Candidatus Vesicomyosocius sp. SY067_SCS001: one gene and its partner. The protein of the gene in region 2 binds, or shares a complex with, the protein of the main gene of each other region. Links are inferred from orthologs where the notes say so. Each region holds a gene or a part of one and is shown on either strand. Other genes may lie near its edges.

Evidence for each region.
Region 1: the proteins of trxA (region 2) and trxB are in contact, whole or in part, in a crystal structure (PDB 1F6M), measured with the Escherichia coli proteins. The link is inferred for Candidatus Vesicomyosocius sp. SY067_SCS001 from one-to-one orthologs.

Annotation. Positions count from the first base shown.
Region 1 is NZ_CP054877.1:35,072-51,534, forward strand. The notes cover bases 10,613-13,421. They hold trxB (thioredoxin-disulfide reductase), read left to right. Parts: upstream 10,613-11,449; coding sequence 11,450-12,394; downstream 12,395-13,421. Other genes in these bases: HUW60_RS00230 (DNA translocase FtsK), read right to left, coding at 10,613-11,401; HUW60_RS00245 (aspartate carbamoyltransferase catalytic subunit), read right to left, coding at 12,784-13,421. Also shown: coxB (cytochrome c oxidase subunit II), read left to right, coding at 1-921; ctaD (cytochrome c oxidase subunit I), read left to right, coding at 947-2,548; HUW60_RS00180 (cytochrome c oxidase assembly protein), read left to right, coding at 2,639-3,172; HUW60_RS00185 (cytochrome c oxidase subunit 3), read left to right, coding at 3,190-4,074; HUW60_RS00190 (twin transmembrane helix small protein), read left to right, coding at 4,140-4,367; HUW60_RS00195 (SURF1 family protein), read left to right, coding at 4,364-5,065; ccoN (cytochrome-c oxidase, cbb3-type subunit I), read left to right, coding at 5,183-6,601; ccoO (cytochrome-c oxidase, cbb3-type subunit II), read left to right, coding at 6,616-7,347; ccoP (cytochrome-c oxidase, cbb3-type subunit III), read left to right, coding at 7,504-8,406; more of HUW60_RS00230, read right to left, coding at 9,134-10,612; more of HUW60_RS00245, read right to left, coding at 13,422-13,743; Holliday junction resolvase RuvX, read right to left, coding at 13,724-14,152; HUW60_RS00255 (lytic murein transglycosylase), read right to left, coding at 14,149-15,333; HUW60_RS00260 (FAD:protein FMN transferase), read left to right, coding at 15,346-16,269.
Region 2 is NZ_CP054877.1:451,147-467,717, reverse strand. Bases 5,437-8,353 are described here. They hold trxA (thioredoxin TrxA), read right to left. Parts: upstream 7,100-8,353; coding sequence 6,773-7,099; downstream 5,437-6,772. Other genes in these bases: glnD ([protein-PII] uridylyltransferase), read right to left, coding at 7,186-8,353; rho (transcription termination factor Rho), read right to left, coding at 5,437-6,657. Also shown: phosphate acyltransferase PlsX, read left to right, coding at 1-50; HUW60_RS02245 (beta-ketoacyl-ACP synthase III), read left to right, coding at 43-987; HUW60_RS02240 (polyprenyl synthetase family protein), read right to left, coding at 984-1,838; HUW60_RS02235 (exodeoxyribonuclease VII small subunit), read right to left, coding at 1,888-2,112; polynucleotide adenylyltransferase PcnB, read right to left, coding at 2,489-3,634; queF (preQ(1) synthase), read right to left, coding at 3,642-4,040; LPS export ABC transporter permease LptF, read right to left, coding at 4,182-5,273; more of rho, read right to left, coding at 5,395-5,436; more of glnD, read right to left, coding at 8,354-9,711; gltX (glutamate--tRNA ligase), read right to left, coding at 9,727-11,091; HUW60_RS02195 (tetratricopeptide repeat protein), read right to left, coding at 11,115-11,561; HUW60_RS02190 (Mth938-like domain-containing protein), read left to right, coding at 11,644-12,006; rod shape-determining protein RodA, read left to right, coding at 12,054-13,142; HUW60_RS02180 (D-alanyl-D-alanine carboxypeptidase family protein), read left to right, coding at 13,590-14,717; dat (D-amino-acid transaminase), read left to right, coding at 14,717-15,550; dnaX (DNA polymerase III subunit gamma/tau), read left to right, coding at 16,340-16,571. UniProt on the Escherichia coli protein: Participates in various redox reactions through the reversible oxidation of its active center dithiol to a disulfide and catalyzes dithiol-disulfide exchange reactions.

The DNA of each region.
Region 1 (16,463 bases), 410 kb from region 2 along the record:
TTGATTGTACACCGTAAGTCTCAAGGTTCAGTAGCTGCAAATTTTCATGAAAGTACAAAAGCTGAATTGCTTTGGACAGGCATTCCTATTATCATCTTAGTATTAATGGCAATTCCTGCTTCAAGCACATTGATTGATTTAGAAGACACTTCTAAAGCGCAAATGACCATTAAGATTACAGGCCATCAGTGGAAATGGCAATACGATTACCCTAAGGAAGGTATTAGTTTTATTTCTAATCTTAAACAAAATTCTAAAGATGCTATTTACTCTAAAAATAAACATAAGAATTATTTGTTAGAAGTGGATAATAATTTAGTGTTACCGGTAGATACTTCTATTCGTTTCTTAATCACCTCAAATGATGTTATTCATAACTGGTGGGTACCTGATTTTGGTGTGAAGCAGGATGCTAATCCAGGTTTTATTAATGATGCTTGGGCAAAGATTGATGAAATAGGTACCTATCGTGGTCAGTGTGCTGAACTTTGTGGTAAAGATCATGGTTTTATGCCTATTGTGGTTGATGTAGTCTCCAAAGCAGATTATGCTCAATGGGTATTAAAGCAACAGATAGCTAAAGCAGCAACACTTACTCAATCAAGAAAAACTTGGAGTGAGAAGGATTTAACAAGCTTGGGTAAAAAAGTTTATAACACAAATTGTTCTAGCTGTCATGGTATTGCCGGAGAAGGCATTCCTGGTGTTTTTCCAGCACTTAGAGGTAGTTCTGTTGCAACTGGTGATATCAAAAAACATATAGGAATTGTTTTGCATGGAAAGGCTGGGACTGCTATGGCTAGTTATAAAAATATACTGGGAGATGCTGATATTGCAGCAGTAATAACCTTTGAAAGAAGTTCTTTTGGTAATCAAATGGGTGATTTGGTTCAGCCATCAGATATTAAATCTGCACGTTAATTTAGAGTAATTAAGGAGAAACAATATGACAACAATAACTGCTTACACTAACCATCACAGTCCTGAAAAAGGTTTGATGAGATGGATTAAGACAACTAACCATAAAGATATTGGATCGTTATATTTATGGTTTGCATTTATCATGCTGTTAGTTGGTGGTGCAATGGCAATGGTTATTCGTATGGAATTATTTCAACCAGGTATGCAATTAATTAATCCACAATTTTTTAATCAAATGACAACCATGCACGGTTTGATTATGGTTTTTGGTGCGATTATGCCAGCATTTGTTGGGTTGGGTAACTGGCTTATTCCAATGATGATAGGAGCGCCTGATATGGCATTACCAAGAATGAATAATTGGTCTTTCTGGATTCTACCATTTGCTGGTGGTATTTTACTAAGCACATTTTTTATGGAAGGTGGTGCACCTGCGTTTGGTTGGACATTTTATGCACCACTGTCAACAACATTTGCACCAGATAGTACCGATTTCTTTATTTTTGCAGTACACTTGTTAGGCTTTTCTTCCATTATGGGTGCGATTAATATTATTGCAACAGTCGTCAATATGCGCGCACTAGAAATGAAGCTTATGGATATGCCATTATTTGTATGGACATGGCTAATTACCTCATTTTTACTTATTGGTGCGATGCCAGTACTTGCGGGTGCGGTAACTATGATGTTGACAGATCGTAATTTTGGCACAGCATTTTTTGATGCAGCAGGTGGTGGTGACCCTGTTATGTTTCAGCATATCTTTTGGTTTTTTGGTCATCCTGAGGTTTATATTATGATTTTGCCAGCATTTGGCGTAATTTCACATGTTATTCCAACCTTTGCTCGTAAACCTTTGTTTGGTTATTCATCAATGGTTTATGCTACTGCATCGATTGCATTTTTATCCTATATTGTTTGGGCGCACCATATGTTTTTAACTGGCATGCCAGTTGCTGGAGAGTTATATTTCATGTACGCAACCATGTTAATTGCAGTACCAACTGGTGTTAAAGTATTTAACTGGATCTCAACTATGTGGAGAGGTTCTATGACTTTTGAGACGCCAATGTTATGGGCTGTTTCATTTGTATTTTTATTTACGATTGGCGGTTTTTCTGGCGTAATGGTAGGAATTGCACCAGCAGATATTCAGTATCATGATACTTATTTTGTAGTTGCACATTTCCATTATGTTTTAGTGACTGGTGCATTATGGTCTATTATTGCAGCAACATTTTATTGGTTGCCTAAATGGACAGGTAAAATGTACAATGAAACTTTGGCACAGGTGCACTTTTGGTGGGCAGTTATTTCAGTAAATGTTTTGTTCTTTCCTCAACACTTTTTAGGGCTTGCTGGTATGCCTAGGCGTATTCCTGATTATTCGTTACAGTTTGCTGATTTTAATATGATCTCTTCTATTGGTGGCTTTGCATTTGGTACATCATTTATTTTATTCACCTATATTATTATTGATTGTATTCGTAATGGTAAGCCAGCAGATGCTCGTCCTTGGGAAGGTGCTAAAGGTTTGGAATGGACCTTAGGTCCAAAGGCACAGTATCATAGCTTTAATAAACCACCAACAAGAGAATTAATTAAGCAAGAATCTCAGAACTCTTAATGAAAAATAAAAATCAACAAGGTGTGGTAATTACTGTAGTAATTACTAGCGCTATTGCAGTAGGTGTGTTTATAGCAACCATTGTATTGTATGGTTGATATAAGTGTTCGGAAAAAAATAACAAAAATATTTTGGATAAAATTAATTTTATCACCAATATTAATGTTTGCTTTTGCTTATGCAATGGTACCTATTTACGATGTATTTTGTGAAATTACTGGATTTAATGGTACAACAGGTAGAATTAATAGTGAACAAACATATGCTATAGATGAATCGCGTAGGATTGAGGTAAGTTTTTTTGCTATGACAATGGGAGGTTTTCCAGTGCAGTTCAGACCTAAGATAAATTCAATGGAAGTAATACCTGGTAAGTTTTATACTACTAGTTATATTGCTAAGAACAATACTGATAAAGTTGTTATTGGTCAAGCAGTTCCTAGTGTTGCTCCTACAGAAGCGGCATTGTATTTTAAAAAGTTAGAGTGTTTTTGTTTTAATAAACAAGTGTTTGAACCACATCAGAAGATAGAAATGACCTTAAGATTTGTTATTGAGCCAGAATTAGACGAGCGTATTAAAGACGTGAGTTTATCTTATAATTTTTTTAAGATTAAAAATTAAAAAAGGGGAGAATAAATATGAATGAACAAGAATATTATGTACCAAGTGGTACTTATTGGCCTATTATTGGTTCAATTGGTGTTGCTACTTTATTTGTAGGTTTTGCTAATCAAATGCATGGTGCTAGTTGGGGTGCTTCAATTATGGCCTTAGGCTTTAGTATTTTGGTGTTTATGATGTTTGGTTGGTTTGGTCAAGTTGTTAATGAAAGCACTAGTGGCATGTATAACAGTCAAGTTGATCGCTCATTTCGCTGGGGTATGAGTTGGTTTATTTTTTCCGAAGTTATGTTTTTTGCCGCCTTTTTTGGTGTGTTATTTTATGCAAGGCAATTATCAGTTCCGTGGTTGGGTGGTTCAGGTAATAACCTTTTCACTCCTGATTTATGGAATGGTTTTAGTTCAACATGGAAACAAATTGCTTTTAGCACTCCTGGTTTAATATTACAATCAGGTACATCAATTTCTGTGCCAAGACAACTAGTTGATGCTTGGGGACTTCCAGCTTTAAATACAGCATTACTGCTTTTATCAGGCGTTACTTTGACTTTTGCACATCATACGTTGCGTAATGGAGATCGTAATAAAGTTATTGGATGGTTGGTTGCTACTATTGTTCTTGGCGTATTGTTTCTAGGATTTCAAATTACTGAATATGGCCATGCATATCATGATGGCTTGAAGCTAACTTCTGGCATTTACGGCTCAACATTTTATATGTTAACTGGTTTTCATGGTTTCCATGTAACAGTTGGTGTAATTATGTTAACTGTTATTCTTTATCGTGTACAAAAAGGACATTTTAGTGCAGATAGCCACTTTGGCTTTGAAGGTGTTGCTTGGTATTGGCATTTTGTAGATGTAGTGTGGTTGGGTTTATTTATCTTTGTGTATTGGTTGTAGTTAGTTATAAAGTTGATAAAAATATTTTATATTTGGTTTTTTAGTTTATTTCATCGGAAAAACTAATGACACAAATTATCATAATCATCATTATTATCGCTATCTTAATAGCACTAAGTATAGGTTTATTTGGTATGCTTAGAGGTGGGAAAACTGGTTCTAATAAAATGTTTAAATCATTAGTAATACGTGTAGTATTGTCTTTATCTTTGTTTATTATCGTTATGTTTTCTGCTTATATGGATTGGATAGAACCCAATATAATTATTATGGATGCATTTTCTTTTCAGTGATTAAGCATACTATTTTTATTCCTACGATTTTAATATCCTTAATTATTTATGGATTAGTATCGTTAGGATTTTGGCAGATTGACCGTGCTGATGAGAAGCATATTATTGAGAATAAGATTATACTAGCACAACAAAAACCTGTTCAGTTGATAACAAATGTAAAAGAGGTGTTGAGTAAAGAGCATCATCAGGTGTTATTAAAAGGTCATTATGACACTGATAAACAATTTATTTATGACAATCAAATTGTTAATGGTAATGCTGGTTATTATGTGCTTACACCTTTTGTATTAAGTAATAAAACTACTATCTTGGTTAACCGTGGTTTTGTACCCTGGCATGGAAGTCGCGGTCATCTGATTAATATTAAAGTAGATAATCTAACAAGAGTTATTAAAGTTAGACTGATTAAGCCTATTGAGCGTATTAAACTTAAGCAAGAATTAATCACATCAAATTTTCCTGTATTAATACAGTCTTTAAATTTAGATGAGTTATCCTTGTTATCTGATTATCCAATTATTGCTATGTTAGCGCGTCTTGATATTGAAGATAGTGATGGATTTTTTAGGCAATGGGAACCTTTTTATGGTAGTGTGGATAAGCACTTAAGTTATGCATTGCAATGGTTTTTAATGGCTTTAGTGTTAGGTATTATTTCTTTAAGATTATGGATAAATAAAAATAAAAAAAATTGATCTATATCAAAAGAGCATGATGTTGTTGACTGCATCATAGATGCTAGTGTAGAATTTGAGCCTATTTTTTTAATATAAAGAAATAGGTTATTAATCTAAAAACATAGAGGACTATTAATGAATTTAACAGAAAAGTATGATTTAGGTGTTGTTAAATGGTTTGCTATTATGGCAACTGTTTACCTAGTAATAGGAACACTACTTGGTGTATACATTGCTTCTGAATTAGCTTTCCCATTTCTTAATGATTTAGGTACAGATTTACCTTATTTTCAATTTGGTCGATTAAGACCTTTGCATACTAATTCTGTGATTTTTGCTTTTGCTGGATCATCATTAATGGCGTCAGCTTTTTATATTGTACAACGTACTAATCAGACCCGTCTTTGGTCTAATAAAATGGCTTGGTTTACATTTTGGTCATGGAATACTGTGATTGTTTTAGCGGTCATTACTTTGCCTTTAGGTTTGACACAATCTAGGGAATATGCAGAGTTAGAATGGCCAATTGATATTTTGATTACTTTAGCATGGGTTTCGTATCTATATAATTTTATTATGACCATTCACATTCGTAATCGTAATAAAGTACCACATGTTTATGTGGCTAATTGGTTCTTTATGGGTATGATGGTTATGGTTACTTATCTTCATGTGATTAACAATTTATCCATTCCAGTGAGTGCGTTTAAATCTTATTCAATTTTTTCTGGTGTACAGGACGCTATGATTCAGTGGTGGTGGGGTCATAATGCTGTTGGGTTTTTTCTAACAGCAGGCTTTTTAGGTATTATGTATTATTTTGTTCCAAAACAAGCACAGCGTCCAATATATTCTTACCGTTTATCGGTGATTCACTTTTGGGCATTGATGTTTGGTTATGTTTGGTTAGGTGCTCATCATCTACAATATACAGCATTACCTGATTGGGCAGGTTCATTGGGTGCAACAATTTCATTAGCTATGATTATTCCATCATGGGGTGGTGCGCTTAATGGTATTTTAACGTTATCAGGCGCTTGGGATCGTTTACGTGAAGACTATATTTTACGTTTTTTGATTATGTCTTTAGCTTTCTACGCTATGAGTACATTTGAAGGACCGGTTATGGCGGCGAAGACAGTTAATGCCTTGTCGCATTATACAGATTGGACGATTGGTCATGTACATTCTGGTGCATTAGGCTGGAATATTATGGTGGCAGCAGGTGCTATATACCACATGATTGAGAAAATTTATAACGTGAAAATGTCACAAAAACTCTTAGGTATTCATTTTTGGATACATACGATTGGAACAGTAGTTTATATTGTAGCTATGTGGGTATCAGGCATTATGCAAGGTCTTATGTGGAGAGCGTATGATGAATATGGAACTTTGGCTTATACGTTTGCTGAATCAGTATCAGCAATGCATCCTTATTATGTTATGAGAGCTACAGGCGGTACATTGGTATTATTAGGCGCAATTATAATGTTAATTAATATTGTGATAACTATTCGTAGATCAGGTTCTGGTCAAATAGCTAATGTATAAAAAGGAAACAAACCATGGTAAATAGAAACGTAAAAGAGAGTTTACAGGTTAAACTGGAGAAGAATATTTTTGGTATGTATTTGTTTATGGCGCTATCAGTGTCATTGGCTGGTATTGTAGAAATTGTTCCTTTATTTACGAATCCTGAAACAGTTAAGGACGAAGTGATTGCAGCTGATGGTAGTATAAAAAGTTTATTATGGCTTCGTTCTAAAGGTCAAAGTTTGTCTGACTGGAAGCCTGGTGATGGTGTAAGGCCTTTGACTGCTTTAGAATTGGCTGGTCGTGATATTTATCAGCGTGAAGGTTGTTATTTATGCCACTCACAAATGATACGTCCGTTTAGGGATGAGAAAGAACGTTATGGCCATTTTTCTTTAGCGGTGGAGTCAATATATGATCATCCGTTTCAGTGGGGATCTAAAAGAACAGGACCTGATTTAGCACGACTTGGTGGTAAATATTCTGATGAATGGCATATTTTGCATTTACGTCATCCACAAGCAGTTGTACCAGAATCAGTCATGCCAAAATATCGTTTTTTAGAAAATTCTTTGGTTGATGGTGATGTAATCGCTACACACATGAGCGGTTTATCTAAAGTTGGTGTGCCTTATATAAAGGAAGATATTGTACAAGCGTCAGCCTCCGTTAAAGGAAAGAATGAAATGGATGCAATGGTAGCTTATTTGCAATCGTTAGGTAATATGATAAAATTTGAAGATGGCGTGATTTACAGAGAATAATGACTTTGGTTGATAAAATTGGTGCTGTGATAACAGTTGTTATATTTTTATTATTAGCGATTTCTTATTTTTACGCTTTTAGACCAAAAAATAAGAAAAAATTTGAATCCTTACGTAACTTTGTAAATGATAAAGATTGAGTTAAGAGGGAAAACAATGAGTGAACAGAAAAATTCTTTCCCAGATGAAAATAATACAGGGCATTTTTGGGATGAAGAAAATGATATTAGAGAGCTAAATAATCGTCCGCCAAGATGGTATATGTTGGCATTATATATGGGTACATTTGCTGTTATAGTTTATACATTTTATTATCCAACCATTCCTTGGTTTGGTGAGCATAATAAAGGTTTTGCTAGCTGGACACAAGTTAGTGAAATGAATGAAAGCGTTGCTAAATTAGAGATCTATCGTGAAGAAAGGTTTGCTGATACTGAAAAAGCTATTGCTGAAAAATCATTAGAAGAAATTGTACTTGATGATGAATTAAGAACTTATGCTATTAAAACGTCTAAAGTATTATTTGGTGATAATTGTTCGGCTTGTCACGGTGCTGCTGGTCAGGGTAATATAGGTTTTCCTGTTTTAGCTGATGATGATTGGTTATATGGAGGAACATTAGAACAAATTAGTGCTAGTATTACAAGTGGACGAAAAGGAAGAATGCCAGCACGTATGATGGGTATTTCAGATGCTGAGGCTAGTACGTTAGCTACTTTATTGATTGAAATAGGTAAAGGTAAAAAAGTAAATTCTGATCCTGTTTCTAAAGAACTATACATGAATAAAGGTTGTATTGCTTGTCATGGTCCTAATATGAAGGGCAATCAATTGTTAGGTAGTGTTAATTTAAGCGACGGTATTTATCGTTTTAAAGCAGATAATCAACATTCGTCAATTGTACGTATAATTCTACATGGTGTAAATCAAGTGAACGATCCATTAACGCAAGACGCTGTTATGCCATCATTTGGCCATTCAAGTATTATCAATGCTGCGCAAATTAAAAAACTTGCTGTTTATGTGCATCAATTAGGTGGGGGTGTTTCTGTTAAATAAAATATTTAATAATCCGTTATACTATATTTCAAGGAAATTAAAATATTTTTTATTTAAAAGTCAATTTTTTTTAAAAAAAATTGTTATCTTTGTAGGTATAATTCTATTTTTAATGCCGAAGTAGCATAGTTGGTAGTGCAACTGATTTGTAATCAGTAGGTCGCCAGTTCGAGTCCGGCCTTCGGCACCATATTTACGAGTAGGATTACATATACATGTATGATATTGTCGTAATTAGGTTGTTTTCTATTTTAAAATTGTTTGATTTAGTTTATTATTAAGACTAATAGTCTTTCAGCATGTTATTTTTAGGATAAAACTTAATTAGTTAGTTTGTTGAGTTTTATACCAATTAATTTTATTTTTGTGTGTATATTAAGGTATGTGATTGCCATTGATAGGTCGATTAATAAACCAATATAATGGAGTTTGTGTTAAGTTAGTTGTTGATATCAAACTAGCTTGTTCTAATTCAACATCAACTAGCCACAGTTTAGTATTGTTTAACAGTAGTATTTGCTTATTTGGCACTAGTGTATGCCAAATTAGTTGTTGAAGGAGATTTAAATAATAATGTACCAAGAAGTTGGTTAATAGCGCATTTGTGTTGTTATAGGTGTGTTGTGTAAAGTTAGCACTTTAGATGTTCAAATGAGCCAAAAAATTAGAGAAATCATAGTTACTATTGGCAAAATTAGAAAATACAAATATTAAAGTGCTTAGAAATTTAGTCATTAGTAGTTGTAGGTTTAGGTGCTAATACTTGTCGATTTCCAGCGCTGTTCATACTGCTTACTATACCACTAATTTCCATATCTGCAATAATAAGCGCTGCACGGTTGTAACTAATTTGCATACGGAGTTGTAGATTAGAAATTGAAGCACGTCGTGATAAGGTTACAATTTTAACAGCTTTATCATATAAAACATCAAGCTTACCTGATATATTTGATATTTTATTTAATTTACTATGAGTGTGAAGAATACCATCTATATAATTAGTTTCATAGTTGTCTTTTAAAAAATTAACCACGCGTTCAATCTCACCATCGTCAACAAAAGCACCGTGCACGCGAATAAGATGTGACATACCTGGCGTCATATATAGCATGTCACCCATACCAAGTAATTGTTCAGCGCCACTTTGGTCAAGAATGGTGCGTGAATCAACTTTTGAAGAGACTTTGAAAGCAATACGTGTTGGTATATTAGATTTGATTAGACCAGTAATAACATCTACACTTGGACGTTGTGTGGCAATAATAATGTGAATACCTGCAGCTCGTGATTTTTGTGTTAAACGTATAATAAGTGCCTCAACACGTTTAGCCTTGGTACGATCTTCTTGGGCTAATGTGCTAAGCATATCAGCATATTCATCAATAACTATCATAATCATAGGCAATACCTCTAATTCAGTTGTTGCTTTACTTTCATTAGTAGTGTTTTGATTAAATAATGGATAAAGCAAAGGTTTTCCATTATCTTTAGATTTTTTTAGTTTTTTATTAAAGCCTTCAATATGACGCACTCCAAATTTAGCTAATAATGAATAACGACGTTCCATTTCATTAACACACCAGCACAAGGCAGAAGCTGCTTGGTTCATATCTGTTACAACAGGTGTGAGCAAGTGTGGAATATCAGCATAACAAGCAAGTTCAACAATTTTAGGGTCAATCATAATAATACGTACTTCTTTTGGCTTAGCTTTGAAGAGTACGCTTAGGATCATCGTATTTAGTCCAACTGATTTACCCATACCAGTTGCACCAGAAACGAGTAAGTGCGGCATTTTTGTTAGATTGGTAATAATTGGAATACCGTTAATATCTTTACCTAAACCCATGGTTAAGACAGAATCAGATTTAATAAAATTTTCAGAAGAAAAAATTTCTTTAAGGTTGATTATTTCACGTTGTGTATTTGGGATTTCTAAGCCAATAACAGGTTTTCCAGGGATAATATCAACAATACGTACACTTTTAACTAATAAAGCACGTGCTAAGTCTTTATTAAGATTTATAATTTGACTAACTTTAATTCCAGGAGCAAGTGAAAGTTCAAATTGAGTTACGACAGGACCAGGGGTGACTTCAGTAACTAAAACATTAAAACCAAAATCTTTAAGTTTCACTTCAACTTGGCGTGACATGTTTGCTAGTGTTTCTTTAGAGTACCCACTGGTGTTGATAGTTGGCTCATTAAGTAAGTTTAAATTCGGCAAACCAGTTATAGTTAACGTATTAAATAGATTGGAGGAAATAACTTTTTTAAAACTTTTTTTTGGTTTTTCCTTGCTTTTTTTTATTTGGTTACGTATGTTAGTTTTAATACTTGATTGTTTAATTGGAGTAGAAATTTTTATAGCTTTTTTGGTTTTAACTTGTGTTCTAATATTACGTATTTTGCTAAAAAGATTATTTAATATATTACTAGTAAAGGATAAAATATTAATCCATGAATAGCTACTAATAATACTAACACTAATCATTATAATACTGAGATAAATAATTAGTGATGCAGAACCAAATGCAACACTAAAATAACGATGCATACTAATGCCAATATAGCCGCCAGATGGTCCCATATCTGTAAAGTTTTGAACTAAAAATGCTGCACTAAAAGTAATTAGTGTCATTAGTGAAATAAAACGGATAGCAATTGTTAAGTATTTTGACTTCTTTTGTTCAGCATTTTTGTGGATTTTCCATCCTAACCATATCAGTGAGACTGGTATTAAATAAGCACTATAACCTAAATTAGATAAAGATATATCACTTAAATATGCACCAAATACACCAGCAAGGTTAGTAACTGGTGCAATTAGAGCAACGTTACCTGACCAAGGGTTTTCATTAGCAGAGTAGGTAACTAAGGCGGATAAAAAAATAAGACCTATGGTACTTAAAAAGATAAATAGTATTTCACTGGCTATTTTAGTACGAGGTTTTTCTGGGTATCTTTTTGTACTTATTTTTTTATTCTTTTTCAAGGTGGTTTATAATGTTTCAAATGTATTAATAAAGTATAAAGTATTCATATGAGTGAAAATAAACATTGTAAAGTATTGATTATTGGCTCAGGTCCTGCTGGTTATTCTGCTGCAATTTATGCAGCTAGAGCTAATCTTAGCCCTGTTGTTGTGAGTGGTATGGAACAAGGTGGTCAGTTAATGAACACCACTGATGTAGACAATTGGCCTGGAGATGGTACTGGTGTTCAAGGTCCAGATTTAATGGCACGTATGAAAAAACATGCTGAGTATTTTGACACACAAGTTATTAATGATACTATCATATCAGTTGATTTTATCAAACACCCTTTTGTTCTAAAAGGTGAGATAATTACCTATACAGCAGACTCAGTGATTATTGCAACAGGTGCAAGTGCTCGTTATTTAGGTCTAGAATCAGAAGAAGAATTTAAAGGAAAAGGTGTATCTGCCTGTGCAACGTGTGATGGATTTTTCTATCGTGGAAGAAAAGTAGCTGTGATTGGTGGAGGTAATACGGCAGTTGAAGAAGCTTTGTTTTTATCAAAAATTGTTGATCATGTTACTATTGTTCATCGTAAGCATAAGTTTTCTTCTGAAAAGATTTTATCCGACCAGTTAATTGAAAAAGCAAAAAAAGGTAATATCACTATTGAATATAATCATAACCTTGATGAGGTATTAGGTGATATCACGGGAGTAACAGGGATTCGTTTAAAAGATTATAATAATAAGATAAAAGATATTGATGTACATGGTGTATTTATTGCTATTGGCCATACACCTAATACAGCTATTTTTAAAGGTCATTTAGAAATGATAAATAATTATATTAAAGTCCAGAGTGGAACACAAGGCAATGCTACACAAACTAGTATAGAAGGTGTGTTTGCAGCAGGTGATGTATCAGATCATGTTTATCGTCAGGCCATTACTTCAGCTAGTTCTGGTTGTATGTCAGCGTTAGATGCCGAACGATTTTTAGGCGTATAATTTACTGTTTATACTTGTTAAGGCCACATAGCTCAGTTGGTAGAGCAAGGGACTGAAAATCCCTGTGTCCCTAGTTCAATTCTAGGTGTGGCCACCATATTTATTTGATTGTATTAAATGTTCTTTTATTAAGACTAGTTAGAGAATTCTATTTTCGTAAAGCATTAATTTTGTTTTATCACGAAATTAAAGATTATTTTTTGTTTTTAAGTGGATTTGAAAGTTCAACAGTATGAGTAATTAATACTATTACTTTATGATAAAATGTTAGTATGTCGCCCTTAAGAAATACTCTCCTTAAGAGATAAGTTGGCGACATACTTCTTTTTAGAGTATGTATTTCTATTGTTAGTTAAAATTTTAAGCTGGTTAAAATTTATGTTTTCTAACTATTTGTTAGCAAGAATTTGCATAACTGCCATACGTATTGCAATTCCATCAGTAACTTGTTGCAATATGATTGATTGATTGCCATCAGCTACGATTGAGTCAATTTCAACACCACGATTAATTGGACCTGGATGCATAACAATAGAATCAGACTTTGTTAGTGCTAGACGTTTTGGCGTGAGTCCAAAACTATCAAAGTATTCTTGTTCATTAGGGATATTAGCCTCAATCATACGTTCTTTTTGTAGTCTTAATACTATCACTACATCGCAATCTTTAAGTCCTGGTTCAATCTCATCAAAACAACTGACTTCTGAACAAGGTTCTGAGTTGTATTGTAAGATTTTTGGGGCAATAAGACGAATATCAGTCGTTCCTAGAGTTTTAAGTGCTTGAATACCAGAGTGTGCCACACGTGAATGAATAATATCACCTACAATAGCGACTGATAAGTTTTCAAATGTTTTTTTGTGTTGGCGAATACTGAGCATATCAAGTAGTGCTTGGGTTGGATGAGCGTTAATACCGTCACCTGCGTTTAGAATGGAGACACCTTTTAGGTATTTTGCTACGTGGTGTGGTAAGCCATTTTGTTTGTGGCGAATCACAAACATGTCAATTTGCATGGCTTTAAGTGTTCGCATGGTATCAAGTAAGTCTTCATTTTTTTTGAGTGCTGAGTTAGCAAGGTCAACGTTAATAACATTAGCACTACTTCTCATTGCAGCAATTTCAAATGTGTTGCGTGTTCGTGTTGATGGCTCAAAGAATAAATTAGCAATGGACATATCATCAAGTGCTTTGGATTTTTTTAAGTTACCAGAGGCATCAATTAAGCTGTCAGCTTTATCAAGAATATGAGTTAAATGTTGTTTGGAAAGACCCTCAAGTCCTAATAGATGAATTAATTTACCAGAGTCGTTTAGTTGAATATGGTTACTAATTAAATCTTTTTTCATTGAGCCATGTTTGTAATATCAATTGTGATGATTGTTTGTCAACATTACCACGTTGTGCATTGTGATGATGATGATTGTATTTTAGAAGTTTTTTTGCTTCATTTGAGGATAAATATTCATCAATAAACTCAACTTCAATTTGGTAACGATTTTTTAATTTTTTTCCAAATGATTTGGCAATAAAAGTCATTATCTGTTCTTTTCCTTGTTGGTCAAATGGCAATCCTACAATAAATAGCTTAATATTATGACTATTAATAACTTCATCAAGTGCGATCCAATTAGTTGAATTGTTTTTATGATGTTTAATCACCGCAATACCTGTTGCTCGCATGGTTAAACTATTGGCTATTGCAACGCCAGTTCTTTTAGTGCCAATATCAAATCCTAAATAAGTATTAATATTCATCGTAGTTGTTGTAATAATTGATAGCCAACATAGCCATCAATCGGCAGGTTATTTGCTTTTTGGTATGCTCTTGTTGCGCAACGAGTTTTTTGTCCCGCTATACCATCAGGTTCACCTGCATTAAATCCAAGTTTATTTAGCGTGTTTTGAATGTATTTAATATTACTATTACTAATCGAAGGTTCGGTAATTGATTTCGCAAATAATTGATTTAAGCCTATTAAGCGATCAGATAAATGTCCTACAGATAGTGCATATAAAATTGAGCGATTCCACCTGAGAATAGCATGAAAATTTCGATAAATTAAAAATGCTGGGCCGTTATAACCCATTGGTAATATGAGAGAGGCTTGCATCATTGAGTTGGGGAGAGTAGCACCATTTATCATACGTATACCTAGTATTTGCCATTTATTTACTGTTTTTTTAGTATTTAAACTCGCTAGTTGGTAGTTAAAATCTTTAGGAATATTAACCTCACGCCCCCAACGTTCTCCTTGATGCCAACCAATATTTTTTAGAAAATATGCTGCACTGGCAAAGATATCTTCTTGTGTATGCCATAAGTCAATTTTTCCATCAAGATTAGCATCTATACCGTAAGTATCTACATTAGTGGGCATAAATTGTATACCACCCATGGCGCTTGCCCAAGATCCTTTGGCGTTCAAAGGAAGTTTGCCTTCATCGATTAGTTTAAGTAAAGTCAATAATTCATGGGTGAAAAATTCACGTCGTCGTTTATCAAAACTCAGTGTTGCGAGTGAGCGAATTATATTAATTTTTCCAACATTTTTACCATAATTAGTTTCCAAACCCCAAAGAGCTATAATAATATGAGGCGGTACGCCGTATTTTTTATGATTTTCTTGTAAAGATTTCTGGTATTGTTTAAGTTTTATTAAACCTTTATCAAGCTTATTCTGATTTACTCTTGAGTTTAGATAATGCCAAAAATTAAGGTTAAATTCTGCTTGGTTGCGGTCATATTCTAAGACTTTAGGATTTGGTGTTAAATCATTAAAAGCATTGTTAATTGTAGTTTGTGAAACACCTAATTGAATTGCTTTGCGGCGAATATCATTCAAGAATTGTGTAAAACTATGTGTATTAGATGTGTCTTTGGTATCATTTGTATACGCAGGTAATGTTAATAACAAACTGAAAATAAATTTTAACATGTCAAAATTATAATGTCTAAGGTGTTTATTGTTTTTATCTTTTTATTTTTAAGTTCTTGTGTTAGTGAAACAGTACAAACTATTATTGGTACAACCATGGGTACTGATTATAGTATCAAAGTTTTGAACACTCAAATCTCAAAGTTAATTATTGATAAACGTCTTAATGAGATTGAGAAAATATTTTCCACTTGGGATGAAAATTCCGAGCTTTCAAAATTAAACAGAGCGCCAATTAATCAATGGATAAAAGTATCAGATGAGTTGTTTTTTGTTTTACTCCAAGCAAAAGAAATATATAAGCAAACTCAGGGTTTTTTTGATCCTGGTATAGGTCGTTTAATTGATGTTTGGGGTTTTGGTGTTATTAAGACACAGGTAAAACCTAATAAGGAAAAGATAGATAAAGCACTAGCAATATCATCTATTGAGTATGTACATTTAGACGATTTACGAGTTAAAAAGCTTAAAGATATTTATATTAATTTATCTGCTATTGCTAAGGGTTATAGTGTAGATATTGTGGCAAATATGCTAATTCAGCAAGGACTTAAAAATTTTATAGTGGAAATTGGTGGTGAAGTAATGGCTCAAGGTCAGTGGACAATTGGTATTGAAAAGCCAAATAATAGCATGCCAATTGCTATTGAGTTGCAAAATTTAGCTATTGCTACTTCAGGAGATTATCGTAATTATCTTGTTTGGCAAGAAAAAAAATATCAACATATTTTAAATCCCAATACAGGATTACCTGCTAATACTGATCTAAGTTCTGTTAGCGTAATTCATAATAGCGCGATGATGGCAGATGCTTATGCAACTGCTATGATGGCAATGGGTAGTCAAAAAGCTAGAATATTAGCACAACAACTTAACTTATCAGTGGTGTTTATTTTGAATCAGTGGTACAATTTTGAAGTACTACAAATTCATTAAAATATAACCTTTATTATGGTGGTGTATTTATACTAAAACTTGTCAGTATTTTTTTGTGATTGATAAAAATAAAAATATATTTAGTCATATGTTACTTGTAGAAACGTTAAAGTTTAGAACTTTAGATGATTTTAGTTAGTTATTTTTGTTGAATATTGGTATTCATGTTGTTAGGATATTTATAACACTTGATT
Region 2 (16,571 bases):
GCGACAAAATATCAATTCAAATTTCAAAAGAATTAGAACATAATGAATAAATTTGCAAGAATCATTGGTACAGGTAGTTACTTACCACCTACCGTAATTACCAATGATGATTTATCAAAAACCATTAACACAACAAATGAGTGGATTGTTGCGCGCACAGGTATTAAACAAAGACATAAGGTGACTAATGAGACAACTTGTGATTTAGCTGAAAAAGCAGCTAATCGTGCACTTGAAATGGCTGGTATTAATGTCAAAGATTTAGATTTAATTATTTTAGCAACCACCACAGCTGATAAAATTTTTCCTGCAACAGCAACCATATTACAAACCGCAATTGGTGCCTCATGCCCTGCATTTGATTTACAATCAGTTTGTGCAGGCTTTATCTTTGCATTGACCACAGCTGAGCAATATATCAAAGCCTCTGCTGCTAATAAAGTATTAGTTGTTGGTAGTGAAACTTTATCAAGAATTGTTAATTGGAATGACCGCTCTACTGCAGTTTTATTTGGTGATGGTGCTGGTGCTGTAGTGTTAAGCGGAAGCGATAATACCGGTATTTTATATTCAAAACTATTTAGTGATGGAAATTATCTATCTTCACTCCAAGTTAGTAATAATTACATTAATGAAGTGGGGTTTATTGAAATGTCTGGTAATGAAGTTTTTAAAATTGCGGTTAATCTCTTATCTTCTTTAGCAGAAAAAACACTTAAAGAAACTAATTTAAATTCAAACAAATTAGATTGGATAGTACCCCATCAAGCTAATATTCGTATTATATCTGCTGTTGCCAAACGCATCAAAACTCCAATGAATAAAGTAATTGTTACTCTTGAAAATCATGGCAATACTTCTGCCGCCTCCATACCATTAGCACTAGATACAGCAGTTAGAGACGGCCGTATTAAAAGAGGTGATCATTTATTATTTGAAGGTATTGGTGCTGGTTTTAGTTGGGGTAGTATTCTAATTCAGTTTTAAAACAATCTTTCTTGCAATTTAGCTGTTAATTGTTGTAATTCTACTGCATCTACGCTTAATAAAGATATCTCATCAATAGCTTTTTCGTATAAATCCTTAAAAACAAGTCTTGATTTATCCAATCCCAATAAGGACGGATAAGTAGGCTTGTTTTTATACTTATCAGAATATTGTTTTTTACCTAATAACTCATCAGGTGTTTCAATATCAAGAACGTCATCTTGAATCTGGTATGCTAAACCGATATCTTTAGAAAAAATATTTAAAATAGCATGATCCTTATTGTTACAATTTTTAGAAATAATTGCACCTAGGTTAACTGCACAATTTAATAATGCACCTGTTTTTTTTCGGTGCATAATTTCTAACGTTGTAATGTTAACTTGTTTTGCAATAATAGATAAATCAATTGCTTGACCTTCTGCCATTTCAAATGAGGCATGCGTTAAAGACTTTATTAACTCAATTTTTGTATCAGAACCAATCAAATTATCATTAACCAACACCTTAAATGCCAATGTTTGCAAACCATCACCCACTAAAATTGCTTGAGCCTCTCCAAAAAGTTTGTGACAAGTTGGTTGATTGTGGCGTATATCATCATCATCCATAGCTGGTAAATCATCATGAATTAGAGAATATGCATGGATAAATTCAACAGCACAACTACTAGAATCAACTAAATCTAAATGCGTACTAAAAGTATTAGCAACAGAATAAGTAAGAATAGGTCTAAAACGTTTACCATTGGTTAATGTGCTATAACGCATTGCTTTAGTTAAATAACCATGCGCTGGTAAACATTTCTCTAATTTAGTATTAACCCTTGTAATGTAAGTATTAAAATCCATTACTAAAAAGTCTTAATGTAATATTTAACACTTAGTATAATACAAAATATTATAACCTCTTTAGTGGTTTTTCATTCGTATAGTTGTCTTGTTCAGTTAACATAGAAATTTTTTGTTCTGCTTTATTAAGTGCACTTTGACATTGTTTAGTTAATTCAACACCTTTAGAAAAGTGATTAAGCGAATCTTCGAGACTTAAATCGCCAGATTCCATGGTTTTTACAATTTTTTCTAAATCGATTAAACCTTGGTTAAAATTAAATTTTTCTGACATTTTATATTTTTCCTCGCTATCCGATTTACTTGTTATTTTATCCATTATTTTTGTTATAAATATTCTTTTAAGTATAGTAAATAGTTTAGTTAAAAAATAACACAATAATAAATTTTGATATTTTTTCTTATAAAGAATGAATAATATATTTAAATTTTACTAAATACTATTCTAATACACCTATTTACCTATGTAAACTATCAATTATTTATACATGTGACTCATAACCTTGTAAATATATACAAGAGAATGGATAAATCTAGTTAATAGGTGTTAAATTCTAAGTTTTTAACTTTTAAGCATCTATATTACTTCTTCCAGAAGAAATATTCTGATAAACATAGGTTAATCCCACTTGAACGAGTTGTAATTAAGACTAATTTAATTGTTGAGTTTTGTGCCAAAATTTAGCTACCTTAGCTAATTCAGGATTGATACTTATAGAGCGTAGTAATAAAAAATCATACGCCATTCTAAAACGTGGATTTTTTAATAATTCTTTTACTTTTTTAGGATTCATACTTTCTAGTTTTGGCTGTATCATCCAGATGTCTTTAATTCTACTACTAAGCCATCTTGGTAATGAAACTTGTTTAATTTGTTCAATAATAACTTCTTCTGAAGCTTGGCTCATAGCTAAAGATGTAGAACATTGTTTCTTTTTAATCACAAAAAAACGCTCATTTTGAGCCTGCCATAAAAATACAGCAAATAAAAAAACAGGTGTTACAGATTGGTTTCTTTTAATTCTATCTGATGTATTTAATAAAGCTTTTTTAATAAATTCATTCTTGTGAGTTTGTTTAAATAAATATTTAAACAAACCATATTCCTCTAAGCGTTGATATATTTTAAACCCATATTCATTATGAAATAATTTAATACACTCTTCATATAAGCGTATTGTGGAGATATTACCAAGAAGTGGCGCTTGCTCAAAAATAGCCAACTTAATCTCATTACTCAAATGAAAATCTAATTTAGTTTGAAATCTAATAATTCTAATCATGCGCACTGGATCTTGCTCAAATCTTTTTTTTGGGTTTCCAATAACATGTAACTCTTGTACTCTTATATCTTGAAGTCCACCTACATAATCAATAACTTCTTGTGTTTCAATGTCGTAATAAAGTGCATTAATACTCAAATCTCTACGTATAACATCATCTTCAATATTGCCATAGCAATTATCGCGCATAACAAGCCCGTTGTTAGCTACTTGTACTTTCCCTGATCTAAAAGTAGCTACTTCAATAAATTTACGTGCTGAAAACATAACGTGTACCAAACGGAACCGCCTACCAATCAAACGTGAACGTTTAAATAATTTATGTACTTGTTCTGGTTTAGCATTGGTTGCAATATCAAAATCTTTTGGTGTTAAACTTAAAAGGAAATCTCTAACACAACCTCCTACTAAATAGGCTTTAAACCCAGCTTTATTTATAATATTAATAACCTTTAAAGCATCTTTATCTAGAAGATTTCTATCAAACTTAACAATCTGACGAATAACTTTCATAAAAATACTAGCCTTGATACTGTAAATCAACTTTGTTTTCTAATGTCCAGTTTTTTTGCTGGTATTCAGCAATTATAGTTGTATAAATACCACCACGAACATTAAAAATTGCTTTTAAGCGCATAAATCTTGGATTACTTATTTGAATCAAATCATCAAGAATTTTATTAGTGACTGACTCATGAAATTCACCCTTACTTCGATACGACCAAATATACATTTTTAATGATTTTAATTCTATACATACTTTATCGGCAATATATTCAAGATATAATTTAGCAAAATCAGGTTGTCCTGTTTTAGGACATAAACATGTAAACTCTGGCATGTTAATTTGAATAATAAAATTACGTTCAATATTAGGGTTATCAAAAACCTTTAAATTTTTATTTGGTTGAGACGACATTAAAATTTTTCCTTTAAAAAACATGGTTATTTTACGCGTCAAAAAGTGTAGCACTCTTTATAAAAACCTAACTAAAAAATAATAAATCTAATATTTTTTATTATTAGTAATTTTACTGAATTATTTTTTAATAAGATATTGTTAAAAAAAATTGGTAAATATTCTATGCCTAATTGAATAAAAACTAAAAATTAGTAATAACATAACTAAATGTACCCACCACAGTCCAATAATTGGTAAAGACTCTCCCCGTTCTAAGACTGATTTGGAAATTAGCAAAGCATTATTATATAAAATAAACACAACAACGCCAATTAATACGCCTAAATTTCTACCTCCATTCTGGGAAGTTTTTCCAAGCAATACACCAAGCGCTGACAATATTAAAATACTCAAAGGCTGAGATATTCTCCATTGAAACTCTGCTATTTCTGTAAGTTTTCTAGAAAGAAACAATTCAAGTGTTGATTTTGATTCTACTTTAGTAACCTTGCTAATTAATTTTTTCATATTTCCGTCAATAATTTGTATATCATATAAATTAAAATTTAATATTTTTTTCTTTGTATCTAGAATAAATCCGTGATAATTCGTACCATCTTTAAGACGTAAATACACGCTATTAGTGTTTAAATTAGTGTATTTTTTAGCCTGTTTCGCTAAAATTATAACTGGTTCATTATTAATCAAAGTGTAAATAAAAATCCCTTCCATATTTTGTTCTTTAGAATTATCAGAATTACTTACTTTTGATGCAAAAAAAATAATATCACCATTTTTAAACTCTTGAAATTCTCTTTCTTTAATAAAAGAAAATTTAGATATATTTTTACTATGATTTATAATCAAGTCTTTTTGCTGCTTAGACCAAGGTACTACAACTGTCGTTAGAATAACAATAACAATAACAATAACAATAACAAGCGGTTGAATGAATAACATAAAATGTTTATTGTTCAAACCTAATGAGTTCATTATGACGGCCTCTGAGTTTTTATACAACCTGTTAATACTCAAAATAATAGCCAATAATAAAGATAAAGATAAAATTGGCACAACATCTCTAATCATATTAAAACCAACTACTGGTAATAGCTCTTTAACAGGTATACCTTCTCCTAGACTCTCTTTCACCATTAGTACTAACTGATTACCAAAAACTACTAAACTAATTACAATAAACACTGCACTTAAAATTACCAATGTATTACGCATTAAATATCTAGCTAGAATGCTATTCTGTAATTTAAAAACTTTAATTGCTATAATAAAGGTTACATACCTTAGGTATGCTTAAGGTGATTAACAAACACTCGTAATGATTAAATTAAACAATGATTTTTCAATCAATTTATTACTTCTTTTGCGACATTAAAGCAAAAAATTCGTCATTAGTTTTGGTCAACTTTAAACGATTAATTAAGAACTCAGCTGCTTCAACAGTATCCATTGGATGCAAAATCTTACGCAAAATCCATATTTTTTGTAATTCTTTTTCATCAGTAATTAGTTCTTCACGACGTGTACCAGAAGCATTAATGTTGATTGCTGGAAAAATTCGTTTCTCACTTAAGCGTTTCTCTAAATGAAGCTCCATATTGCCAGTACCTTTAAATTCTTGATAAATAACTTCATCCATTTTTGAGCCAGTATCAATCAATGCAGTAGCAATAATAGTAATACTACCTCCATTTTCAATATTTCTAGCCGCTCCAAAAAAACGCTTAGGACGTTGTAGTGCATTAGCATCAACACCACCTGTTAGAACTTTACCTGATGAAGGAGAAATTGTATTATAAGCACGTGCCAAACGTGTAATTGAGTCTAATAGAATTATCACATCTTTACCTTGTTCTGAACGTCGTTTCGTTTTTTGGATAACCATTTCAGCAACTTGCACATGACGTTTTGCTGGTTCATCAAACGTTGAGGCGATTACCTCTCCACGAACAGTACGAGCCATTTCTGTCACTTCTTCAGGACGCTCATCGATTAAAAGCACAATAAGTTCACATTCTGGATGATTAACCGAAATAGACGTAGCAATATTTTGCATAATCATAGTTTTACCTGCCTTAGGCGGCGCAACCAATAAACCTCTTTGGCCTTTTCCAAATGGTGCAACAAGATCAATTACTCTAGCAGTAATATCCTCAGTACCGCCATTGCCAACTTCTAAATTAATTCTTTCATTAGGATGGATAGGTGTTAGTGAGGCAAATGGAATCCTATTCCTAACATTATCTGGATCTTCACTATTCACTTCTGATACCTTAATTAAAGCAAAATACTTTTCACCTTTTTTAGGTGCTCTAATTTTACCCGCAACCAAATCACCAGTTGATAAATTAAAACGTCTAATTTGATTAGGTGAAATATAAATATCATCTGCACCTGAGGTATAAGAATCATCACTTGATCTTAAAAAACCATAACCATCTTGTAACACATCCAAAACACCATCACCCAAAACTTCCTCATCATTAGCCGCTTTGGCTTTAAGAATAATAAAAATTAAGGTTTGTTTTTTAGCTCTAGAAATATTTTCTGCACCTAAAGATTGTGCCAATTCTAGTAATTTCTCTGGGCTAAATTTTTTTAGTTCTGATAATTTCATGAATGTGTCCATATTAAGGTTAAGTATTTTTACTTAATTATAGATGTGTATCTAAAGTACTATAAAACTTTGTTAAACTAACTACTTAAGAGAAAAATAATCAGTTATTTAGTCTTTAAATATTAGCGTCGATAAATGCACTAAGTTCTGCTTTTGAAAGTGCGCCCATTTTTGTTGCTTGGACAACACCATCAAAAAATAACAACATAGTTGGAATACCACGAACTCCATACTTTGATGGCATTTTTTGATTCTCATCTATATTAATTTTAACAATAAGAACTCTACCATCATATTCATCAGCAATTTCGTCTAATACAGGCATTAGCGTCTTGCACGGTCCACACCACTGCGCCCAAAAATCTACTAATACCATTTGTGATGAGTTAACAACTTCTGCTTCAAAAGAGGCATCAACTACTATTTTAATTTTATCGTTCATATTTTTATATTAATCTGAAATTAAAAAACAGCAGAACTTGATAACTGCGTGAAATTATATCATTATTTAACTCGCATAATTCTTTTTTACAATTTTTCCTCTAAACTCTCTCTTAGAGTTAATTTTTCTGCCATACTCAATGGTTCATTTTTAGCATTGCTAATAAAAAATACATCCTCAACCCTTTCTCCCATAGTTGCAATTCTAGCATTAATTAATAAGATGTTTAATTCAAAGAATACGTAGGCAATATTAGAAAGTATCCCTTGTTTATCAAGCGCGTTAATTTCTAATTGAGTTAGGTTCCATTGTTCATTTAAACTAAAACTAACTTTTACTCTATGATCAAAATATTGATATATGTACATATCATGAGTTATTCTTAAGCTCACATCTAAATTATCCAACTCATTTTTGATTTTTTGATTTATATTAATATGCTCAAATGCTTCATCTTGCAAAACACTAATTGTGTTATAGACTTTATTATTCTTGGTGGTTAAAATTTTAGCATCCACAATATCAAGCCTTAATCTTTCAAGAATACTAATTAATTTAAAGAATAGTCCATTAAAATTATTACATAAAATAAGAATATCAATTACGTTATATTGTGAAATTCTAGAGCTAACAGTAATCTTATCTACAGTTATTTTAGTGGTAAAACTTAAATGCCACAGAATATCACTTATATCATAACGTAAATAATAATCTTTTGGTAAAGTTGATAATATATTTTCAACCTCACTTATTGGATAACCTTGAATAATAGAGTTATTAATAATAGTTTGTTTGATATTTTGCACTCTCTGATCTACACTTGAACGTTGACCATTACTACTTTCTAGGTATTTTTTAGTGTTGTAAAATAGTTTCTTTAACAAAGAATCTTTCCAGCCATTCCATAAATTATCTTTTGTTGCACGAATATCAGCTACTGTTAGTAAGTATAAAAATTCTAAGAATTCAACTGTACTCACTTGCTCAGCAAAATACTTAATTACCTCAAAATCACCAATATCTTGCTTTTGTGCAACCATTGACATGAGTAAATGTTTTTCAACTAATTGTGAAACTAAATCAATATCATTTGCTTTTAATTGATGATATCGACAAAATTTACGTACATCAATTGCACCTAACTGAGCATGCTTTCTACCTCTACCTCTACCTTTAGCAATATCATGAAAAAGCCCTGCTAATAATAACAATTCTGGTTTTTGAATGCCTGCTGCTATCTCACTACAAAGTATAAACTCATTAGCAAACTCAGACACAAAAAAACGTCTCAAATTACGAATCACAAACAACGTATGTTGATCTACTGTATAGGCATGGAATAAATCATATTGCATCAGCCCTATAATATTACCAAAAGCAGGAATGTAGCGCTCTAAAATACCATAACGATTCATAAGTTTTAACGCCTTATTCACCCCTTGATTTTGCTGTAATAATTCAATAAATAATCGATTATTATTACGTCTTTTATAATAGTCACAATCAATTAAATTGATACTAGTTTGCATTTGTCTAAGCGTTTTTGCACTAATACCACATACATAATTATGCTTAGCAATAAGTAAAAATATTTCAATAAAAGCGGACGGTATTTTAATAAAAATCCGCTCATCAATTGAATGAATATAACCATGACTAACCATAAAACGACTATTCAAACACTGTGTATTTAAAATTTCATCTTCTAATAATTGCAACAAAATATCATTAAGACGAGAGACCTTAGTCACTGTTTGATAATAATCTTTCATGAAAGCCTCAACTGCTAAAAAATCCCCATCAACATAACCCAATATATTTGCTACAGATTTTTGATATTGGAATACAAGTCTGTCTTCACGTCGATTAGCAATAATATGTAGTGCAAATCTGACTTTGAATAAAAATAGTTGTGCTGTGTTTAATAATTCATATTCAGCAATTGTTAAATATTGCTTATCGATCAATTCAAACAAAGTATTAACACAAAAATACCATTTCGCCACCCAAACAACCGTTTGAATATCTCTAAGACCTCCAGAGCTTTGTTTAATATTAGGTTCTAAATTGTAAGCAGTATTAGATGGGTTTTGATGACGATTATACTGTTCTTTTTTCTTTCCAACTAAAAATGATTGACTTGACCAAACACTAGATTTAATCACAGCTTTCATCTTATAAAACAAAGACACTTTACCTAGAATAACTCTAGATTCTAATAAATTAGTCACCACACTAAGATCATCAATCACGCTAATACAATCTTTCAAATCTCGAGTTGCATGCCCTACTTCCAGATTTACATCCCATAAAAATGTCAAAAAACTAGCAATATCCTGTTGATAAGTATTATGAGAATCATCAGGAATTAAGATTAATAAATCTATATCTGAGTATGGATGCAATTCTTTCCTACCATAACCTCCAACTGCCACTAAACACAACTGATAAGAAAGATTAAAACTTTGCCAAATATCCTTTAGTAATTGATCAATTCCATCACTTCTATATAAAACAAGTGCTTGAGCTGTCTCTGGACTATTTAAAAAATCTTCCTTGACTGAATCCTGTAATGATTGATATTGTCCTCTAAATAGTGATAAATCTACCATACTTATAAGTATTTATTAGAAATCAATCGCCATCTTTAAACGTAATAACGCTTTATTCTTACCAACCAATTCGGCTACAATATCAATACTGCCTGCATTGCCATCACCACTTAGCGCAAGCCTAAAAGGCTGTCCTACTCTTCCAAAGTCGATATTGAGCTCAAAGCATACTTGTTTAACAACTTGTTTAATATTATTAGCTTTCCAGGTGTTTAGCATTTCTAATTCTACAAGTAAGTGCTTAAGTGGTGCTTTATCTTTAAATAATTTTTTAGCAAGTTTTTCATCAAAATTGTCAAAATCTTGATAAAACATTTTTAACTCACCTGCCATATTAACCAAAGTTTTACATCTATTTTGCAAGTATCGAATTACTATTTCAATATTAGGTATATCTTTAATTGTAATTTCTTGATTTTGTAAATGCCAAGTCAGGTTACTAAGTAAATTCTTAACACTAGAACTTTTAATGGTTTCTTTATTGAACCACAAAAGCTTATCTTGATTAAAATTTGCAGACGCTTTATTGATATTTTTTAATTCAAATAGCTGAATAATTTCATTTATAGAAAATATTTCTTGATTACCATACGACCAGCCCAAACGGGATAAATAATTAAGCAAGGCTTCAGGCAGAAATCCTGCATCTCGGTATGCCATAACACTCACAGCACCATGTCGTTTTGAAAGACGTATACCATCATTACCTAGAATCATAGGTAAGTGTGCAAATTCTGGTAGATGCCAACCTAATGCTTGATAAAGGTTAATTTGCTTAGGTGTATTGTTAATATGATCATCACCGCGAATAATGATATTAATTTTCATATCATGATCATCAATTACCGCAGTAAGATTGTAAGTTGGTGTGTTATCGCTACGAGCAATAACTAAATCATCTAATTCTTGATTATTAATTGAAATTTTTCCTTTGACTACATCATTAAAAACCACTATTCCTTCTTTTGGATTATTAAAACGTACAACACCAGTATGTAGATTTTTATCACGACAACAACCGTCATACTTAGCCTTTTTACCTTGTTTTGTTAACTCTTCACGCAATATTTGTAAACGATTCTTAGAACATTCACAATAATAAGCTTTTTTTTCATCTAATAGATACTGAATAATTTGTTTATACCTATCAAAACGATCCGTTTGGTACAAAGGACCTTCATCATAATTAAGCCCAAGCCAATCAATGCCTTGTAAAATAGCATCAGTTGATGCTTGAGTTGAACGTTCTAAATCTGTATTTTCAATACGTAATACAAATTTACCATGTTGTTTTTTAGCCCAAATCCAAGCGAAGAATGCAGTTCTAGCACCCCCAATATGTAAATAGCCTGTTGGGGATGGAGCAAATCTTGATTTCATCATTATTTTTTAATGTTATGGGCTTACTCTACTCTATCGGCTTTGTCGAACCAATATTGTGCTTTTTCTAAATCTTGTTTAACTTCTTTACCATCTTCGAATAGCATACCTAATGTGTACATTGGACCAGAAATACCAAATTTAGCACCTTTTTTAAACCACTTAATAGACTGTACAATATCTTTTTCTACGCCCTCTCCAGTCATATATGCTACCCCTAGCATATGATGAGCAAATGCATGTCCTTTTCCTGCTGCTTGTAAAAAATTTTCAAACCCTAAAGACTGGTTTTTGACCATGCCTAAACCGTTCATTTGCATCATACCAACACGCCATAAAGCCTCAGCATTACCTTTTATAGCTAGTGGAGCTAATAATTGATATGCCATGGTAAAATTCTTAGTATCAAAAGCAGTGACACCACTGAATAAATCTGCATTATATATATCTGTATTACTTGAATCTGACATCTATTTCTCTAATAATAAAAAAGAGAATTAATTTTACACTGTTATAATGTGCTTTTATTCATCAAATAGTCACTGTAACACCATGGAATTTAACCAACAAGAGACAGATTATAACAGTATTGTTTCCATCGAAGAATACCATGTTAAATTAACACATATACAACTTAAAATACCTTGTTTTATTTCTTGTAGTTACTATTGTGAAATTAATATCAATCATCTTAATGATATTAATAAAATTTCGTTATTCCCTCTATCCAATCAAGATAATATTAATTTATTAATTATTGGTTCAGGCTCAACACATAAATTTTTACATCCAAAACAACAGATAGCTATTCGTCAAATGGGTATTAGCACTGAAATTATGAATAATAAATCAGCTTGTCGAAGCTTTAATTTACTACTATCTGACGCTAGATCAGTTGGTTTATTATTATTATAAAATTATTAAATGTTGCACAAATACGTCATTATTGGCATTATTTTAAGATGGATACTCCTTTATTTTTATTGATTATCACACTTAGTGGGTTTGGACTTATTGTGCTTTATTCAGCTTCAGAAGGCTCTATGCAAACTATGTATAAGCAAGCCTTACACTTTGCATTGGCAATTTGTGCAATGTTAATTATTGCTCAAATACCACCTTATCAACTTAAACGTTTCTCTCCTTATTTAATGTTACTTGGCATATTTTTGCTAATTTTTGTCTTAATTTTTGGTTCAAATAGTGGTGGCGCTCAACGCTGGCTTAATTTGGGTTTTATACGCTTCCAGCCTTCTGAAATTATGAAAGTTATCGTCCCTATTGCTATAGCTTCAATTTTAAGTGAGAAAACATTTTTACCAAAATTACTACCCATTTTTCTATCCATTGTTGCCATTATTTCAACTGTGATACTTATAGCTAAACAACCAGATCTAGGTACTTCACTATTAATTGCTGCATCTGGTTTTTATGTATTGTTTTTTTCTGGTGTTCGCATTCAAATTATTAAAAACAATTGGCTAAATTTTACTTTAATTTCATCAATCACTATTTCATGCGTCTATGTTGTATGGGACTACCTATTAATAGGTTATCAAAAAAAACGTATTATGACCTTATTTGACCCAAGTTCTGACCCTTTAGGTTCTGGCTATCATATCTTGCAATCAAAAATTGCAATTGGCTCTGGTGGTTTAATTGGTAAAGGCTTAGGACAAGGCTCTCAATCTCATCTTAATTTTTTACCTGAGCATACAACTGACTTTATCTTTGCTGTTATTGCTGAAGAACTGGGGTTTATAGGAATTATATTCTTATTTACCTTGTATGGATTGATTATTTACCGATTACTGATAATTTCTTTTCAATCAGAGGATAATTTTTCAAGATTATTAGGCTTGAGTTTAACTTTTGTCTTTTTTACTTATATTTTTGTTAATGTTGGCATGGTATCTGGACTACTACCTGTAGTAGGTGTACCATTACCATTGATTAGTTATGGCGGATCATCAATCATTACTTTAATGTCTAGCTTTGGCATTATCATGGCAATTCGTAAACATAAAACACCAAGTTACCTACAAAAATAATGTACATATTCTTGCTTATTTGCTTTTTTAACTTAATTTTTACCAACAACTAATTTTCAAGTAACCTGTTATCTTATTAAAAATAATAGTAAAAAATCGTGTCTTTGGATAGATGTAAAGGTTTGTTTATTATTAATGAACACATTAATAATAAACATTGATTATTTTGTGAAAATAACTTAGTAACACTTAGAAGGTGCTGAAAACATAAAAAATATCCAATATTGGCGAAATAAGTATTTAAATATTCATTAAGATATTAAAAATAAAACTAAATTGGAATTCATTAGCCTACCAAAAATAGTTAATCAATAAAACTTTGCTTACTTTTTATAATTTTTAAGTACTGACATATTATAATCACGATAATAGATATGCTATGGTATCTTATCAACTATAAAGCAAAGTTAAAACAAGTATTTAATTAACTAAACAACTAATTATTTTATGCAAAACCAATTATTTATCAAATCCTTAACTATTCTTATATACTTATTTACCTTAAATACCCAAGCAGCAATTTTCATTACCCCTAAAGCTCCAGAAATATCTGCTGTTGCTTATAGTATTGTTGATTACAATTCTGGTAAAGTCATTGCTAACAACAAACAAAACTACAAACGAGCACCAGCAAGTCTAACTAAACTAATGACAGCGTATGTCATTTTTCAACTCATTAACAATGATCGTATAAACTTAGAAGATGAAGTACGTATCAGTAAAAAAGCATGGAAAACAGGTGGTTCAAAAAGTTTTGTAGAAGTAGGAAAAACTATAAAGCTTAAAACTTTGCTTAAAGGCATGATTATTCAATCCGGCAATGACTCTGCTGTTGCTTTAGCTGAACATATTGCAGGAGATGAAAGTACATTTACTACTTATATGAATGAATATGCACGCAAACTTGGTATGAATAATTCTCAGTTTAAAAACGCTTCTGGTTTACCAGATAATAATCAATACACTACTGCTGCCGATATAGTATTACTAGCAACAGCAATAATTAGAGACTTTCCTCAATTTTACCCATGGTATTCAGAAAAAGAATTTACTTACCATGGTATTAAACAATACAACCGTAATAAATTACTATGGAATGATCATACAGTAGATGGACTTAAAACTGGATTTACTAAAAAAGCAGGATACAATCTAGTAGCCAGTGCCGAACGTCTTGGTATGCGCTTGATTTCTGTTGTTCTAGGATCTAATAGTGTCAACGACAGAACTTCACAAACACAAAAAATTCTTGATTACGGCTTTCGTTTTTTTGAAACTAAAACCATTAGAAAAATAAAAAAAGAATTGCCTATAGCTAGCTCAACTAAAAACATGTTAAAGGTTGGTACATCAAAAACAATTAGTTTTACTCTAGCACGTGGTCAGTTCAAATTTTCAGACCAAGTTATCCAACTTGATACAGCCTTATCAGCACCTATTAATAAAGGTGATATTGTTGGAAAACTTCTCATTCAGTTTAAAGGCAAAACCATAGCTAGTATTCCACTTGTTGCGCTTGAAAATGCACAACAAGCAAATTTTTTTTCACGTATGCTTGAGGCTATTGGATTTTAGTGGTATTTTTAAACGGAGAATTTATTAAAAAAAATCAAGCACACATTTCTGTGATGGATAGAGGTTTTTTGTTTGGTGATGGCGTGTATGAAGTAATTCCTATTTATAATGGCAAAATATTCCGTCTTGATGAACATTTATTACGTTTACAAACAAGTCTTGATTCGATCAAAATAAAAAATCCATATAGTTCAAAAAAGTGGGGCAGTATTCTCAATAAACTTCTAAAATTTTACAACAATCAAGAACAATCAATTTATTTACAAATAAGTCGGGGTATAAGTAACAAACGCCAGCATAGTTTTAGTAATTTGACACCAACTGTCTATATCGAAACTAACATTTTGCTAACTAAAACCAAGAAAACACTTAGAACAGGATTTTCAGCCATCACACAACCAGATATTCGTTGGAGTCGATGTGACATTAAATCCACCTCTCTTTTAGCTAATGTTATGTATTCACAACAAGCAAAAGAAAAAAATGTTGAAGAGATTATTCTTTATCAAGGCACTCAAGTGACTGAAGGTGCAACTTCTAATGTTTTTATGATAAAAAATAACACCCTATATACCCACCCAACTAATACTCACATTCTATCTGGTATTACTCGTGATTTGGTTTTAGAAAGTGCAAAGGCATATCATATCTCTATTCAAGAAACCTCGTTCTCAATTAATGAACTAAACACTGCAGATGAGTTGTGGATCTCCAGCTCTACACGCGAAATTATGCCCATAACCAAAGTTGATAATAAGTTAATTAATAATGGTCATATTGGTAGCGTTTGGAGCCGTGTCTATGATTACTACCAAAATCTAAAGAATACATGACGAATACCTAAATATGTTATATATTTAGCTTTGTAAATTTTTTTGATTATCAAGATTTTTAACTCACACGCGTAAATAATGATGCTAGTTTTCATCGTTATTTTAGAGTTCAATATCAATTAGGATTTAATTTAATAACTTTTCTGTATGTTTTAAATGAAAATTTAAATCTTAATCTATACAAAATTACCATTTAATGAAATTATCAAAATACAAGCTATTCACATTCAAAATCTAACATTTAACAAATACAACAAACAACTACTCAATTTTTTAATTAATTTAAACTAATGAGATTGCAAACTTCAACTAAAAATTATGTATGTATTCTTAAACTCCTGTCAATTAAAAACAACAATAACCAATATTTAAATGATGCACAATTGGTTAAAAATACGTAGAATAAACAGCAAATAAATACCTAGTTAACTCTTGCAAACAAAAACCTATACTTTTCTGGCATTGCTGTTTACCAATCTACACTGTTTAAACCTTATTTATTTAAAAAAATAGCACTCTCAAAAGTACTAAAAACAACCATTGCTAAATCAAATTAGTGCTGGATATTACACAGTATATTAGTAAGATACAGAAACTCAAGAACGTTTAGAATTAGCTAATAATAAAACCAAACTAAATGTAAAATAGATACTTGATAGTATCAAGGTTGTACCAACAATAAATAGTTATGAACCCCGCCAGATCTGGAAAGAAGCAACGGTAATAATTTTTTATGTGTTGGAAGATATTCTTGATGCTATCATTTTTAATATAATCAATCCTATTTTGATGAGTAAACACTATCAAGTTTTAGCTAGAAAATATCGCCCGCATTCTTTTACTGAATTAGTAGGTCAAACAAACACCAAAAAAACCTTAATTAATGCACTTGATGCTAATAATTTACATCACGGTTTTCTATTCACAGGAACACAGGGTGTTGGTAAAACCAGTATTGCTAGAATTTTTGCCAAATCTATTAACTGTGAACAAGGAGTTAGCTCAACCCCGTGTGGCAAGT